DNA from 3 places in the Virgibacillus salidurans genome. Region 2 is predicted to be linked to each of the others. Evidence: riboswitches for the same ligand, from Rfam matches in the RefSeq annotation. Region 2 holds a riboswitch; each other region holds the start of a gene.

Region 1 (5,164 bases), 940 kb from region 2:
CTGTATAGCCAATTAAAGCAATTCCTGTAACGGTAATTCCTGACACCAATGCCGGCATCGATTCCGGCAAGAGCACACGAAAAATAATGGTCCGTGTTTTTGCTCCCATGGATTTTGCCGCTTCAATCACACCTTTATCTACCTCTTTAAGCGCGATTTCCACGAGCCTGCCATAAAATGGCGCGGAACCGATAATCAATGCAGGCAATGCAGCGGACGGCCCACGGATGGTTCCAATTAAAAAGTCAGTGAACGGGAATAACAATAAAATTAAGATGATAAATGGAATAGCCCGAAACACATTTACAATTGTAGCTACGATAAAATTAAGAACCTTATTTTGCCACATTCCACCTTGTGCTGTCAGATACAGGAGCAATCCTAAAATGATTCCTAAAATAACCGTTCCTAACAGTGCTAACAATGTCATATAAAATGTTTCATATGTTGCAACAACCAAGTCTTGTACATCCAGATTCGGAAATAAATCAGTCAGCATCACGAACAACCTCCAGTTCTACCGAGGTATCATCACGGATATAACTAATAGCCTGATCCGTTTCCGCTGTTTCTCCCACAACCTGCACAAACAATGTCCCATAAGCACCAGCTTGCGTCTGTGTTATTTTACCTTGAAGTATGTTTATATCAAGATCGAATTTCTTAGCGAGCTGACTTATCAAAGCCTGATTTGTCGTTTCACCAATAAAATGAAGTCGAATGATCTTACCTTTCTCATACGTATTAATCAAATGAGTTACACTATCATCCTCATTTGCACCCATGACCTGCTCCACAAATTTTTTTGTCACGTTTTGTTTCGGGTGCAAAAATACGTCCAAAACATCCCCCTGTTCCACAATTCGCCCTTCGTCCATTACCGCAACTTGCTTGCAAATTTTACGTATAACATGCATTTCATGGGTAATCAGGATAATAGTTAAGCCAAGCCGCTGATTAATATCAACCAATAAGTCGAGGATGGAATTGGTCGTTTCCGGATCCAACGCGGAAGTGGCTTCATCACAAAGCAATACTTTCGGGTTATTTGCTAAAGCACGAGCAATACCCACGCGCTGTTTCTGTCCCCCGCTTAACTGGGATGGATATGCATCTTCCCGTCCGGATAGACCCACCAAATTAATTAGCTCCCGTACACGTTCCTGACGTTCCGCTTTTGTAACCCCGGCTATTTCTAGTGGAAATGCAATATTATCTTTTACCGTACGTGACCAAAGCAAATTGAAATGCTGAAAAATCATCCCAATTTCCTGCCGCGCCAGACGAAGCTGCTTTGTATTTAATTCCGTCATTTCCTGATTGTCAATCTCTACACTACCAAAGGACGGATCTTCCAAGCGATTAAGCAGACGGACAAACGTACTTTTTCCGGCACCACTATAGCCGATCACGCCGAATATCTCACCTTCTTTAATCGAAAGGGTCAGATCATCTACAGCTGTTATTCTTTGGTTATTCGTAGTAAAATATTTACTCAAACCCTTAATCGAAATCACGTCTAATCCTCCTTTAAAAACGGATCCACTGTTTATTATGTCCCGTCAAAAATAAATAACGCCCTTCTGTAAGAGAACAGAAGGACGTAAATAGTTATACCCTCGTTCCCTCATCTACCAAAGCATACACTTTGCAGGAATTGGCACCTTTCAGACATCGAAATATCGCAGGTTGCCGCGGGTTCACAGGGCCAGTCCCTCCACCGCTCAAGATAAGAGATAATTTTTTTATAAATTGATAATCTAAATATTAGCATGCTGTTTATACTGTGTCAATCCTATTTTTCATGCTGTTAACTTTTCACAAATAGCTCAGGCTTGTAATCCGTCAAATATGTGTAGATATTTGCGATCGAATAAAAAACATAGATTTTTTCTTTAACCTCATTGCCTTCCTTAATCAATAGACAAGGAACGCTCTCAATTTGCTGTTCTTGCATAAATGAAGCATGTAGTGAGGCGTTCATCTCATAAAAAATGGTTTCTTTATGCACAGATTCTATCTTCTCTAACATCGCTCGCGCAAGGTGACATGTGCCACAAAAAGGCGTATAAATAAATAATAGATAACGATCTTGCTGAAGCAGTTCGTTTGTAATTTCTTGCAAAACTACCACCCTATACTAAAAAAATTGGATTCACCGCAAATCCTTTACTCACCAAAGCAGTAGCAAGTATATGCCCAGGAGTAGTTGCTACTTCACGGTATTCACTGCTAACATAAATATGTTCTGCATGTGGAAGTTCCCGCCGAAGTTGCCTGCGTAACTTTATACCTGGAGGATCTTCATCAACCAAAATAAAGACATCTTTATTATCCAGATCATAGGTTTCCAGAAGATCATCAAAGCGCTCTACACCAAGCGTACCATTTGTACAGACAATAGTGGCATCTTCAGTAAGCACCTTTTTGATTTCCCTTTTATCGGTCAACCCTTCAACAATAATAACTTTATTTGTTTCATGTTCCATGATCCCACAACACTCCCGATGAAATCAACCAAAAAAGCTTCTATGATTGGTAGTATATGACAAAGATAAGGCTGACTATGCAATTACATTGTTGCAAATCAGCCTGTATTAACTAACCACTAATTAATCTTCGTCTGTAACTGCATTGTACTGTTCAGCAGTTAATAGGCGATCAAGCTCTGATTCATCAGATGGTTCAACGACGACCATCCACGCTTTGTCATAAGGAGAATCGTTCACAAATTCAGGGCTATCCTCTAAATCTTCGTTCACTTCAACAATTTTCCCGCTTAGCGGTGCATATAATTCAGAAACCGTTTTAACCGACTCTACACTTCCGAAGGGCTCATCTAATTCAAGTTCATCCCCCACTTCCGGAAGTTCAACAAATACAATATCTCCTAATTCGTCCTGGGCAAAATCTGTAATTCCAATACGCACTTTACCATCTTCTTGTTTTACCCACTCATGTTCTTCTGAATATAATAAATCGCTTGGTACACTCATTTGAATCCCTCCATTATAGAATTGCACCATAACTATACAAGTTACGTGCATATTTTTCTAGTATCCCGCTTTTTACAACCAATTTTCACGAAAAGCTTCTTCAGAGAATCCAAGCGTGACTTTTTCGCCATCCGTTACGATTGGTCTTTTAATCAGCATTCCGTCAGAGGCTAGAATTTCTGCCATTTCCTCTGTGCTTGCATTTTTAATTTTCTCCTTCATATTTAACTCACGGTACTTTTTCCCACTCGAATTGAAGAACTTCTTGGCTGGCAAATCGCTTTTTGCAATCAGATCAAGCAATGTTTCTTTTTTCGGTGGTGTGTTTACGATATGTATGGTTCTATAGTTGACTTTATTTTCATCCAACCACTTCTTCGCTTTTTTACATGTGCCACAATTCGGATACCAATAAAATGTTACCGCCATCTACAACCCTCCCATTCCATTCCATTCTATTTATATTACATTCTACCATGACTGGGGGGAATTATTCATTGTTTTTGAAGTGGAGTATTATAACATATGATGATCCCCGTAATTATAGAATAACTAACCCCCTATCACAGTTGTAATAAGGGGGAGTGGTCTTACACGCTATACTTCTCTTCCTCGATGATCTTCACAGCTATTTTCCTTTTTTTGGCAATCACATTTGTTGGTGTGTGACGTGTCAATTTTCTTAGTGAAGACAACATTGTGCGCAATGTATCGCCTTCTTCCACTGCGATTAACGTTTCTTTTGCATCTGCTTCGATACGGTTGAATGCTTCCTGTGCATATACTTGTGTATAAAGCAGTTTTTGTTCATTTTCCGCTTCACCTGACTTATTAATTGCTTTTTCTGTACGGAGAATGGCTGCTTCCATGTTGTAGACTTCTGCAACCATGTCGGCCAGATTCACTAAAATTTCCTGCTCATTTTCAATCTTCTGCATGTATTTCTGTGCGGCAAGACCAGCACCTAGCAGGACGATTTTCTTCGCGTTTTTCAATAGGTATTTCTCTTGGGCTAATGTTTCGTCGCCAACTTCCTCTGGCATCATCATCATTAATTCCTCTTGGAGTCCTTGTGCTTTTTGCAGTAATGGCAATTCACCCTTCATTGCTTTTTTCAGCAATGTTCCTGGAACGAGCAGGCGATTGATTTCATTTGTTCCTTCAAAAATTCGGTTGATTCGCGCATCACGATAGATCCGCTCAACCTCATATTCCTGCATGAATCCATAGCCACCGTGCAATTGGACCGCTTCATCTGCTGTATAATCCAGTAACTCTGTAGCCATATATTTATTCATAGAACATTCAATTTGATATTCAGCGATAGCACGCGCTACTTCACGTCCGTCTTTTAATTGTTCGTCTGTTAATGCTCCCATACGCTGTTCAAAGAGGCCAACCGTACGATAAACGGAGCTTTCATTAGCATATGTTTCCGATGCCATCGTTGCCAATTTCTCCTGTGTTAATGAAAAGCTCGAAATTGGTGTGTCAAACTGTTTACGCTGATTTACATATTTGGTTGCTAATTCCAGTGCGCGTTTGGACCCGCCAACACCACCGACCGCGAGCTTATAACGTCCCAGGTTTAGAATATTGAAAGCAATGATGTGACCGCGGCCTTTTTCACCTAACAGATTTTCCACAGGTACTTCCGCATCTTCCAATACGAGCGTTCGGGTTGATGAGCTCTTAATCCCCATTTTCTTCTCTTCTGGACCAGTAGATACCCCCGGGAATTCACGTTCAACAATAAACGCCGAGAAATGCTCTCCATCAATTTTTGCATAAACAATAAACACATCAGCGAATGCGGAATTTGTGATCCACTGTTTTTCCCCATTTAAAATATAATGAGTACCAGCTTCATTTAAGGTAGCTGTTGTCTTCGCACTCATCGCGTCAGAACCGGAGCTTGGTTCTGTTAGTGCATATGCAGCTAAAAGCTCACCTGTTGCAAGCTTCGGTAAATATTTTTCCTTTTGTGCATCATTACCGAAAAATACAATCGGAAGGGAACCGATCCCTACATGCCCCCCGTGCGTTACCGAGAACCCGCCACCGCGCGAAATTTTTTCTGTAATCAAGGATGAACTAATTTTATCTAGTCCCAGACCGCCATATTCTTCCGGAACATCAGCTCCAAGCAGTCCGAGTTCCCCTGCTTT
Region 2 (5,164 bases):
TTCAAGAATTGATGCGTCCCCATTCACATGCAGCCCGATGGAATGCTCGAAAAAATCGATAAACATTAATCCGATATGAGGGTTTTCCAGGAGGTTTCCCAAACTTGCCATTACGCCATTTCCCTTATATTCTGGGTAAATGATGGTTTTTTCATTAATGACACGAACAAACCCCGGTGGACCCCCACGAAAAGAAGAGTCGCAATTCCCTCCTGCATCAGCCGTGGACAAGAATACCATTTCCTGTTTCTCCATAAACACTGTCATTACATGGTTAATATGGTCAAGCATCTGATTATCATAAAACGCCGCAGCTCGCTTCATCGTTCCAAATTGTTTCTGCAGCGTACGTTCCCCTTTAGAACCCGGCATAATTATTTCTCCTTTCACTTTTCAAGCATACACCAATTTCGTTTTAAATTTTAGATGCTGAAAGACATAGAGCAAATTACTCATATTTATTGTAATTATTTCTTTTCACTAATCTCTCTTAAGTTTCTCATCCATTGAGGGCTCTTACCACCCTTGATAATTAAAGCACCTTCCGCTAAAGAGAAGGTGCTTTTATATACTATGATTCCTGAAGGACTGCCCCTCTAACTTTCTTCAATTCTTCTCCCAAATACTTCGCTACTTCCAGCATACCAAATTTCCCACTCTTTGCTTCGGCATCGCTGTTGTAATTGGTATTCGTATTAATATCATACGTATAAATTTCTCCATTTTTATCCTGAATAAACTCGATTCCAGCAATTTTAATGTCATTTGCTGCAAGCACACGTTCATAATTTTCCAGGACAGGATGATCAAAACCTTCTCTTACTTGAAATGGTTCTAATTCCTCTTCTCCTAACTGATCTTCAATCGAGCAGGCATCTGCCGGGCATAGTTCAAACCCTTCCGATGTATCAACACGAACTGCATATAGGAACTTACCACCAACAAACTCACAACGTGTAATGAAAGACTCTGGTGACTCAATATATTCCTGAATTAAGGTAACGCCATCAACCGGCTCCTCAAATTCTTTCCCCTCCACGTATTGCTGCAAGGCTTCAACTGAATGAAAAAGTTTAACACCAAGACCTTTTCCAGCACGGTTATGCTTCGTAATGAATTTCTTTCCTTCAAATGATTCTGCTGCTTTTAACAGTTCATTTTTTCCAACTGCGGCAACAGTTCTTGGCGTTTTAATGCCGAACTTTTCAAGCTCCAAATACTGCAGCACTTTACTTAATTCTAACTGAAGCGCACGGCTTCCATTAATCACTGTTCTCTCGTTCTGCTCCAACCAAGACAGAACAGCACTTGTTAATTCCGGTGCGAAGCGATTTCCGCGCGTATGCGATGAAGCGCTCATCCGGTTATAAAAAACGCCATTTGGTGGCAAAGAAGTCAGGTCAACTTTGCCATTATCCAATAACCAATCTTCATATGGAAGCTGTAACTCTTCTAATCTATTGATTAAATGATCTGTCCATTCGTTATTTTCGTGTAGCACATATATTTTACTCACAAAATCCGCCCCCTATTATATGTTTGTTAACGATGCTCGCAGTTCCTCAACCTTTGGCATAACCTGTTTTGAAAAACGTTCCAATTCTTCCAGCTGTGGCGAACATTGTAATAACAGTAAATCAACGCCAACTCTTTCAAACTCCAAAACCTGTTTTGCAATTTGCTCCGGTGTTCCCACAAGATTTGGACGCAAGCCCCGGTTTGATACAGAATAATCCTGCAACTGAATCTGTTGCTCCAATTCCGACTTTGAGGTAAAATCTTCGAATCCGGCATAACCACTTGTATCTGTTACAGTGGTAATACGATTTAATTCAGCACGTGCTTCTTCTTCCGTATCCCGGCAAATGACATAAGCTGCCATACCAATTGATTGTAGAGGCTCAGGTCCAGCTGACTTTCTTCGTTCATTCATATCGGCAATTTTCGCCTCAGCTTCTTCTACGGTGTGGCCATGCAGGATATAAGCATCACATAGGGACGAAATAACCTGTTTCCCCTTCTCACTCTCACCACCTGCATATAAAACAGGATTCGGACGCTGAACCGGTTTAGGGGAAAGCTGCGTATTCTCTATTTTGTAAAACTTGCCATCATACGAAAATTTCTCTTCTGACCATAAGCCCTTTAAGATCTCAAGAAATTCGGTTGTCCGGTCGTACCTTTCATCATGTTCTGTAAAATCACCGCCATATTGTTTCGCTTCCTCAGCCCACCAGCCCGAAACAACATTTAAGGTAAAACGTCCTTTACTAATATGATCAATATTAGCTGCCATTTTTGCTGTTACAGCGGGATTGTGAAAAACCGGACGAACGGCTGCCATAATTTCAATTTTTTCCGTTACTGCGGCTAAAGCGGCTGCAGTTGACCAAGCTTCGATAGAATCCTGATCTGTTCCTTTTATATCATTTAAATATAATTCAGCGATTAACGTTGTATCGTATCCCCATTTTTCAGCAGATTGTATTACTTCCTTTGCATAATCATATGTTGGAGGCATGTTTTCAGCCTCAACATTTCTAAGCCATCCACCAAAAATAGGTAACCAAAATCCATACTTCATGAACTCCACTCTCCTTCTACAAAATAAACAAAAAACTCTTTCCCGGATAAGAAAAGAGTTTAAAATCTATAACAAGATTACGTCTTCTCTTATCTTTCAAGCGTATGCTTGATGGAATTAGCACAGTATTCTAATTAGCGAACCTGTTGCCGAGGTTTCAAAGGGCCATTTCCCTCCACCTCTCTAGATAAGGATTTAAAAATATGTAATTGTTAGATATCACATTGAAGCAATTTTTGGATAATGTCAATCGATCAGGAATTATTCTATCTTTCTTTGTTTCTGCTTATCCAAAAACAATACAGCGTGTTATTTTTCTTTTTCCACTGTATCCAACGGAAGTTTAGGGTCATCTGCCCATTCCGTCATTGATCCATCGTACATTGCAACATTGTTTTGTCCGAGTTTGTTTAAGATCAGTGCATTCCACGTTGCGGCAATACCACTGCCACAATAAGTTATAACTTTTTTATCCGAGTCAAGTGCTCCAGATTCTTCAAATGTTTTACGCAATTTTTCATAATCATAAAGTTCCTTTGAATCCGTACTAGAAAGATCACCAAAGAACACATTTACACTACCAGGTATATGCCCCTTTCGTGCATAAGTGTCAGTTTCACCATTGAAATCAGCTTCTGAAAGACTGTTAACCAGAATGACATCTTCATCATTTAATGCTTTTTTTACATCTTCTTTTGTAGCTAATAATTCAGGACGTCTTTCTCCAGTAAATGTGGCTTTAGGATAAGAACCTGGCTCTGTCGTAACCGGGCGTCCTTCCTCACGCCATTTCGGAAATCCTCCATCAAGTACTGCAACATTGTCAAAACCTTCATAGCGTAGCTGCCAAGCAAGACGTGATGCCCAGTCGGATGCAATTACTGGAGTGCCTACTATTGCTTGTCCTTGATCATAAACCACGACATAAGAGTCATCTCCAACACCAAGTTCACTAATTTTCTTTACAAATCTTTCTCTTGAAGGGATAGTAAAAGCATATTTGGAATCAGGATCCGAAAGATCTCCAAGCAAATCTGCAAAAACCGCCCCAGGGATATGACCTTTATCATACGCTTCCTTTCCCGACCAAACGTCATAATAACCGGAAGTTGGTTTTAGAAAGGTAGTTGCATCTAACAATCTCAGCTTTGGATCATCCAATCTGTCTGCTAACCAATCTGTGTCTACAAGTAAAGGTACATTACTCATGTTATTTCCTCCTTGAATATAGCTTATTAAACAATCCCTATAAGTTTACTTTGCTTTATTTTTCTATTATAGCTGACTACAGCAGTATGATCAAGTTTTATAATTGAGAAGGAACCGTATAAAAAAACTTACGATCTCCTACACAATATATCCCTTCTCCCTCAAATACGTAACAAGCACCTGAACTGATTCTTCTAATGATTGCTTTTCCGTATCTACAATGACTTCCGGATTAGAAGGCTCTTCATACGGCGCGTCAATACCAGTAAAACCTTTAATTTCACCAGCACGTGCTTTTTTATATAGTCCTTTTGGATCGCGCGCTTCACATGCTTCCACACTGCATTTCACATAAACTTCAATGAATTCATTCTCCCCAAGCAATGCCCGTGCCCCGTCCCGGTCTTCCCGATACGGCGAAATAAATGCGGTTAGGGTCACTAAACCTGCATCAACCATGAGATTTGTCACTTCTCCGATGCGACGGATATTCTCTTTGCGGTCTTCCGGGCTAAATCCTAAATTTTTATTCAAACCGTGGCGCACATTATCTCCATCTAAACGATAGGTGTGGATACCTAACTCATGAAGCCTTTTCTCTAATGCAACGGATACAGTAGATTTTCCTGAACCGGATAATCCGGTAAACCATAAAGCTGCACTTCTGTGATTATTCTTTTCTTGTCTATCCTTTTTCGTAACGTTAGATTCATGCCAAACGATATTTGTTAAACCGCTCATAATTTCCCTCCTAAAACCACCAATAATAGACAATCGTGACAGTTATTGCCATGACAATTAAACTAAGTGGTGCTCCTATTTTTATATAATCCGTAAACTTGTATCCACCTGGTCCATAAACAATCAGGTTTGTCTGGTAGCCAATCGGGGTGATAAAACTAGCTGAGGATGCAATAGCAATTGTAACGGCGAACCCCATAGGATCTAATTGCAGATTTGTAGCCATTTCTAACCCGATCGGAATCATTAATATTGCCGCAGCACTGTTCGTAATTAATTCCGTGAAAATATTCGTTAACATATAAATCAATAAAAGGATAATGAACAATCCCAGCGGCTCCCCTATCATCAATAGACCATCCGCAATCCATTGAGCCAGACCTGTTTTCGTCATTGCGATTCCGACTCCAAAGGAACTGGCAATGAGAAGCAATATATGGAAATGAATGTATCCCTTGGCTTCCTCTGCCGTAATCACCTTGGTTACTAATAATAGAATCACTGCTAGAGCCATCGCTTTAAACATACTTAATACACCAAGTGTCACCATCGCAAACATCGTTAAAAAGATAATGATAGAAAGCCAGCCTTTGACAGGATTACGTTTTAGAGACGCAGGGGTATCCAAGG
Region 3 (5,164 bases), 300 kb from region 2:
ATCGCTTTTTCTGAAATCCTGGCTGCTTTTTTCATATAGTCAATTTCCTGATCCGATTTGATAATACGGATCCAATTGGCCAAATTTGTGCCATCCTTGAACTTCGCATCCGGCAGGCCTTTTGTTAGCTGAATATATGACTTTGCCGTAAAATAATAGGTGTCAAACTCCATCGCAACGGTCTTCTTATCCCACTTTCTCTCTTTTAAAAAGTCAGCTACAAAGTCCATCGGGTGCCTAATCGTTGATTGTACATAATGATCCGCATATGGGAAAATATGATCTTCATCCAGCCAACTGGTGTGCCTTGCTGCATTCGCATCCAATCCACGGCCTATCCAGTACGGCTGGTCTTCATCTATCATAACGATGAGCAACTGGTGAACATAAAACGACCATGCATCATAGCCACTTAAATAATTCATATTCGCCGGATCTGTCACTAACAAAATATCTATACCTTCAGCTGCCATCCGTTGCTTTGCTCTCTTCATTCGCTCATGAAACTCCAAAACAGGAAACCTTAACATTACCATCCCTTCCCCTCTTCCTAAATTTACACAGTTCAGCGCACCGCACTGTTCATGAATACAACCGTTTCGCAACACCCCTTTCACTATTTATTCTATGCAATCAAATTACATGTAAGATAAATTTGTTAATGGAAACGCTTACTTATTATATGATAAAACATCACCTAAGGGTGGCTTGTTTCGCAGAAAACTGCGCCTATTTTATAAGATCAATCCAGAACAATAGCCTTATTTATTTTATGTCTAATTATATATCTCGGAACAACTTCCCTTTTATGCCGATTGTCGACATTTATACTTACCACTATCATAATTCAGTCCATTATCATTTGTCAATAAACTAATTTCACAATTTAAAATTATTTATACCCTTGTCATTATTCGACAAAAACCGGGGCTGTACAGGCACTGTTCGGTCTCTGTTCGTATAGAAAAAGCCTTGCAGAGGTGTTACAATTCCTCTGCAAGGCTTAAGATTAAAGATGCTAGCTTACTTCTGACTCCAATTCTTCTGCTGGTAATACTTCGTTCATGCTGCCTGTGCGGTAGCCACGAAGGTCCAGTGATACATAGTTGAAGCCAAGTGACTCAAGTTTTAGCTGGATTTCCTCTCGATGTTCCAGTAATTTGGTTATTTCCTCTGAAGTCACTTCGATGCGAGCAACATCCTCATGGTGACGGACCCGTACCATATCAAATCCTAATTTCGTAATAAATTTCTCTGCCTGATCAACTTGATTGATTTTTTGCTTATCCAGTTTAATACCATAAGGAATTCTGGATGCCAAGCTGCATGATGCAGGCTTATTCCATACCGGTATATCAAGTTCTTTTGTAAGCGCTCGAACTTCCTGTTTATAAAGTCCCGCTTCTTGGAGGACACTACGCGCGCCCGCTTCTGTTCTTGCTTTCAAGCCAGGACGAAAATCATCCATGTCATCCATAATCATGCCATCCAGCACATTGTCATAGCCCATTTCCTCAGCGAGCCCATTCAAATGGGAATAAAGCAATTTTTTACTGTAATACCAACTTTCAGGGGTGTTAGCTACAATATTCGCATCTTCTAATTCTTTTATTTCTGTTTGATGAACACGCACACCCATTTTTTCTGCAAGTTTTACTGCACCTTCAAATTCTTCTTTACGGAATAATTCAGATGCAACGACAACCCCAAGTACATTATCTTCTCCAAGTTCCTGCTGGGCACGCTTTAATACCAACGTACTGTCAACTCCACCGGAAAAAGCTACGATAACCCGGTTCATTCCTGAAAGAATCTCACCCAGCTTGTTGTTTTTCTCCATTGTTGTTTTATTCATACTACCTCGCCTCACTTTTTATAAGATTTCCTTCATTTGGAAAAAATTAATTTGTAAATACAACCTTTTATTTCCTTCTCTTTTTCTATTATAACAGCCAACTAAAACCGTTTCCACAAAAAACTTGAATAGCAACCTATTTCCCACCTATTAAAATAGTTTTCAAATTTCTCCTTGACTTTCCAAAGATTCGATTGTAAAGTATTGTTTATCAATTAAATATACAACTTTCTTATCCAGAGAGGTGGAGGGACTGGCCCTTAGATACCTCGGCAACAGGCTTAACTTAAGTACTGTGCCAATTCCAGAAGTGTAATGCTTGAAGATAAGAAGAGTGACCAGCTTATGGCGTCAAACCTCTTCTTATATTAGGAAGAGGTTTTTTTGGGCTAATAAAATATAGAAAGAAGGAATGAACCATGTCAATCAAAGCACCATTCAAAGCAGATCATGTTGGAAGCTTACTTAGACCAAATAATTTACACGAAGCAAGGAAAAATTTTAAAGAAGGAAACATCACTGCTGAAAAGTTACGTGAAGTGGAAATAAGTGAGATTAAACGTATTGTTGATAAGCAAATAGAAATTGGCCTGCAAGCTGTTACCGATGGTGAGTTCAGACGCACCTGGTGGCATCTGGACTTCCTCGAGCATTTAAACGGATTTGAAGGATATGTTCCTGAGCATGGCTACAAATTTGAAGGAACAGAAACGGAAAAATATGAAGTCAAAAACACAGGGGAAATTTCCTTTAACACTGATCACCCTTTTGTAAAAGACTTTACCGAATTCAATGAAATTGTCGGTGGACGCGCTGTTGCAAAACAGACAATTCCAAGTCCAAATCAATTATTTAATCCAAGGATTCGAGATACATCCATTTATCCGGATATCGAGGACTATGCAAAAGATATCATTAAAGCATACCAGGACGCACTACAAGCATTTTACGAGGCTGGTGTCCGCTACTTGCAATTGGATGATGTATATATTGCCGGCCTCTCTGCACCTGATCTTCCGCCCAATGATATCGCCTATTCGAGAGAAGAATTAATCGACTTAGCATTACGTGTCATCAACGGTGTTTTAGAAGGAAAACCGGAGGACTTAACGGTGACAACACATTTATGCCGCGGTAACTATCAATCTACTTGGGCTTTTGAAGGCAGCTATGCGCATATCGCCCCAACATTACTGGCAAAAGAAAAAGTAGATGGATTTTTCCTGGAATATGATGATGATCGCTCCGGAGATTTTAAACCACTTCATCACATACCAAATGGCGGAGCTCAAGTCGTGCTTGGTGTAGTGACATCAAAAAATGGAGAGTTGGAAGATAAAAAAGCAATTAAAGCACGTATTAGAGAAGCTTCCGAGTACGTGCCATTAGAACAGTTAGCCCTAAGCCCACAATGTGGATTTGCCTCCACGCACCATGGGAATAAATTAACCGAAGAGCAGCAATGGGATAAATTGAAATTCATCGTGGATACAGCGAAAGAAATCTGGACATAAACAGTTATGCAAAGCCCCTTCTCATATTCATAGAGGAGCGGGCTGTTTTATTATTTTTTGCAAGGAGATGAACACATGACAGATAACAGCATAGAAACCAGGTTAGCACAATTGGGCAATAAAAGTGATGAAAAAACCGGCGCCATTAACCCACCGATATATTTAACAACAGCCTATCAGCACAAGGGACTTGGCCAGTCAACTGGCTATGACTACAGTCGCACCAAAAATCCTACCCGGTCTCTATTAGAGGAAGGTATTGCAGACCTTGAAAACGGGGACTCAGGATTTGCCTGCAGTTCTGGAATGGCAGCCATTCAATTGGTATGCTCCTTATTTCGTTCGGGTGATGAGCTGATTGTTCCGCAAGATATATATGGCGGTACATACCGGCTACTTGAGCATTATGAAAATGCCTATGGGATTCAAACCGTATACGCTGATCCGGGGGACATACAGGAAACAAAAAAAGTTATTACTCCTGAAACAAAAGCCATATTTATCGAGACACCGACAAATCCTTTAATGCAAGAATTTAATATCGCAGAAATTGCAGCACTTGCTCAGAAGCACAATATTTTATTTATAGTTGACAATAACTTTTTAACCCCTTATCTGCAGCGACCATTGGAACTCGGAGCTGATATTGTTATCCATAGTGCAACGAAATACATCGGAGGCCATAATGACGTGTTGGCAGGATTGGTTGCAGCAAAGGGAAAGGAAATTTGTGAAAAGCTATCCGTCATTCATAATACGTCAGGGGCAGTTCTTTCCCCTTTTGATTCATGGCTTTTAATTAGAGGGCTAAAAACACTTTCTCTCCGAATGGATAAACATGAAGCAAATACGAAAAAGCTAGCGGATTTTTTACATAGCCATTCGATGGTTACAGATGTTTTATACCCGGGTAAAGGCGGCATGCTGTCTTTTCGCCTTCGTGAAAGTAAATATGTCAATGCCTTTCTGCAAAACCTTCAAGTCATTACATTTGCGGAGAGTCTTGGAGGAGTGGAAAGCTTTATCACCTATCCTGCAACACAGACACATGCAGAAATTCCCGAAGCGGAGCGAACGGCGCGTGGTGTTGATAACAGGCTCTTAAGGTTTTCTGTTGGTATTGAACAAGCAGATGATCTGATTAAAGACTTAAAACAGGCATTTTCAACTTTAGGGAAGGAGCAAAAAAACGATGAGCGCGATTAGGGGGCCAAGTAAAGGTATGACGTTTTAAAATTTCCAACCATGGGAAAAGAATAGTAGATTATTATTCCTAATGGAGGTGTTTTAAAATGGCCAAAGAAATTATTGGATCCTATCCCTCTAAAGATGAAGCAGTGAACGTGGTAGAACGTTTAGAACTTAAAGGTTTTGTCGCTAAAAATATTACTATCTTCGCAAACAGCGACCATAAGAAGGAAATGGAAAAGCGTACCGATGTGAAGGTCAAAAGCGATGCCACTGAAAATGAAGATGATGAATCCTTTATGGATAAGGTGAAAAAGGTATTTACAGGGAACTCAGTTACGGATTCTCATATCGAATTACACGAGAAATTAGTAAATGCCGGCGTATCCGAACATCAAGCACAAAAATACTCAGATGAGATCGAGTCCGGAAATATTCTGGTGGTGGCAGATGATGAATTAAAAATGGGAAATGATGCAACGAGTGATACGGTAACACTGGAAGAAACAGCAATACGGCGAGATTAGGGGGGCCGCTCTGCTTTAATGCATTAGCGTAGTGAGGAAACCCCACAAAGAAGGCGAACAGTGCCAGGCACTGTTCGCCT

What was found. Region 2 has a riboswitch for S-adenosylmethionine ahead of KFZ58_RS07655 (LLM class flavin-dependent oxidoreductase). Riboswitches for the same ligand answer to the same signal wherever they lie in the genome.
Region 1: linked by a shared signal. The riboswitch ahead of KFZ58_RS12410 (methionine ABC transporter ATP-binding protein) and the one ahead of KFZ58_RS07655 (LLM class flavin-dependent oxidoreductase) in region 2 are both predicted to bind S-adenosylmethionine.
Region 3: linked by a shared signal. The riboswitch ahead of KFZ58_RS06210 (5-methyltetrahydropteroyltriglutamate--homocysteine S-methyltransferase) and the one ahead of KFZ58_RS07655 (LLM class flavin-dependent oxidoreductase) in region 2 are both predicted to bind S-adenosylmethionine.

The regions. Positions count from the first base shown of each region.
Region 1 is NZ_CP074373.1:2,407,767-2,412,930, forward strand. Features, by position in the region: gene KFZ58_RS12405 (methionine ABC transporter permease) at 1-499, opposite strand, end outside; gene KFZ58_RS12410 (methionine ABC transporter ATP-binding protein) at 489-1,517, opposite strand; SAM riboswitch class I at 1,625-1,736, opposite strand; gene KFZ58_RS12415 (thioredoxin family protein) at 1,811-2,125, opposite strand; gene KFZ58_RS12420 (toprim domain-containing protein) at 2,136-2,489, opposite strand; gene gcvH (glycine cleavage system protein GcvH) at 2,613-2,996, opposite strand; gene KFZ58_RS12430 (arsenate reductase family protein) at 3,069-3,425, opposite strand; gene KFZ58_RS12435 (acyl-CoA dehydrogenase FadE) at 3,587-5,164, opposite strand, start outside.
Region 2 is NZ_CP074373.1:1,470,942-1,476,105, reverse strand. Features, by position in the region: gene KFZ58_RS07665 (pyridoxamine 5'-phosphate oxidase family protein) at 1-372, opposite strand, end outside; gene KFZ58_RS07660 (ATP-grasp domain-containing protein) at 572-1,516, opposite strand; gene KFZ58_RS07655 (LLM class flavin-dependent oxidoreductase) at 1,532-2,584, opposite strand; SAM riboswitch class I at 2,671-2,778, opposite strand; gene KFZ58_RS07650 (sulfurtransferase) at 2,894-3,793, opposite strand; gene cysC (adenylyl-sulfate kinase) at 3,932-4,534, opposite strand; partial or broken gene KFZ58_RS07640 (SLC13 family permease) at 4,545-5,164, opposite strand, start outside.
Region 3 is NZ_CP074373.1:1,170,068-1,175,231, reverse strand. Features, by position in the region: gene KFZ58_RS06220 (M24 family metallopeptidase) at 1-530, opposite strand, end outside; gene larE (ATP-dependent sacrificial sulfur transferase LarE) at 1,019-1,855, opposite strand; SAM riboswitch class I at 2,085-2,187, shown strand; gene KFZ58_RS06210 (5-methyltetrahydropteroyltriglutamate--homocysteine S-methyltransferase) at 2,275-3,369, shown strand; gene KFZ58_RS06205 (methionine biosynthesis PLP-dependent protein) at 3,445-4,575, shown strand; gene KFZ58_RS06200 (general stress protein) at 4,662-5,084, shown strand.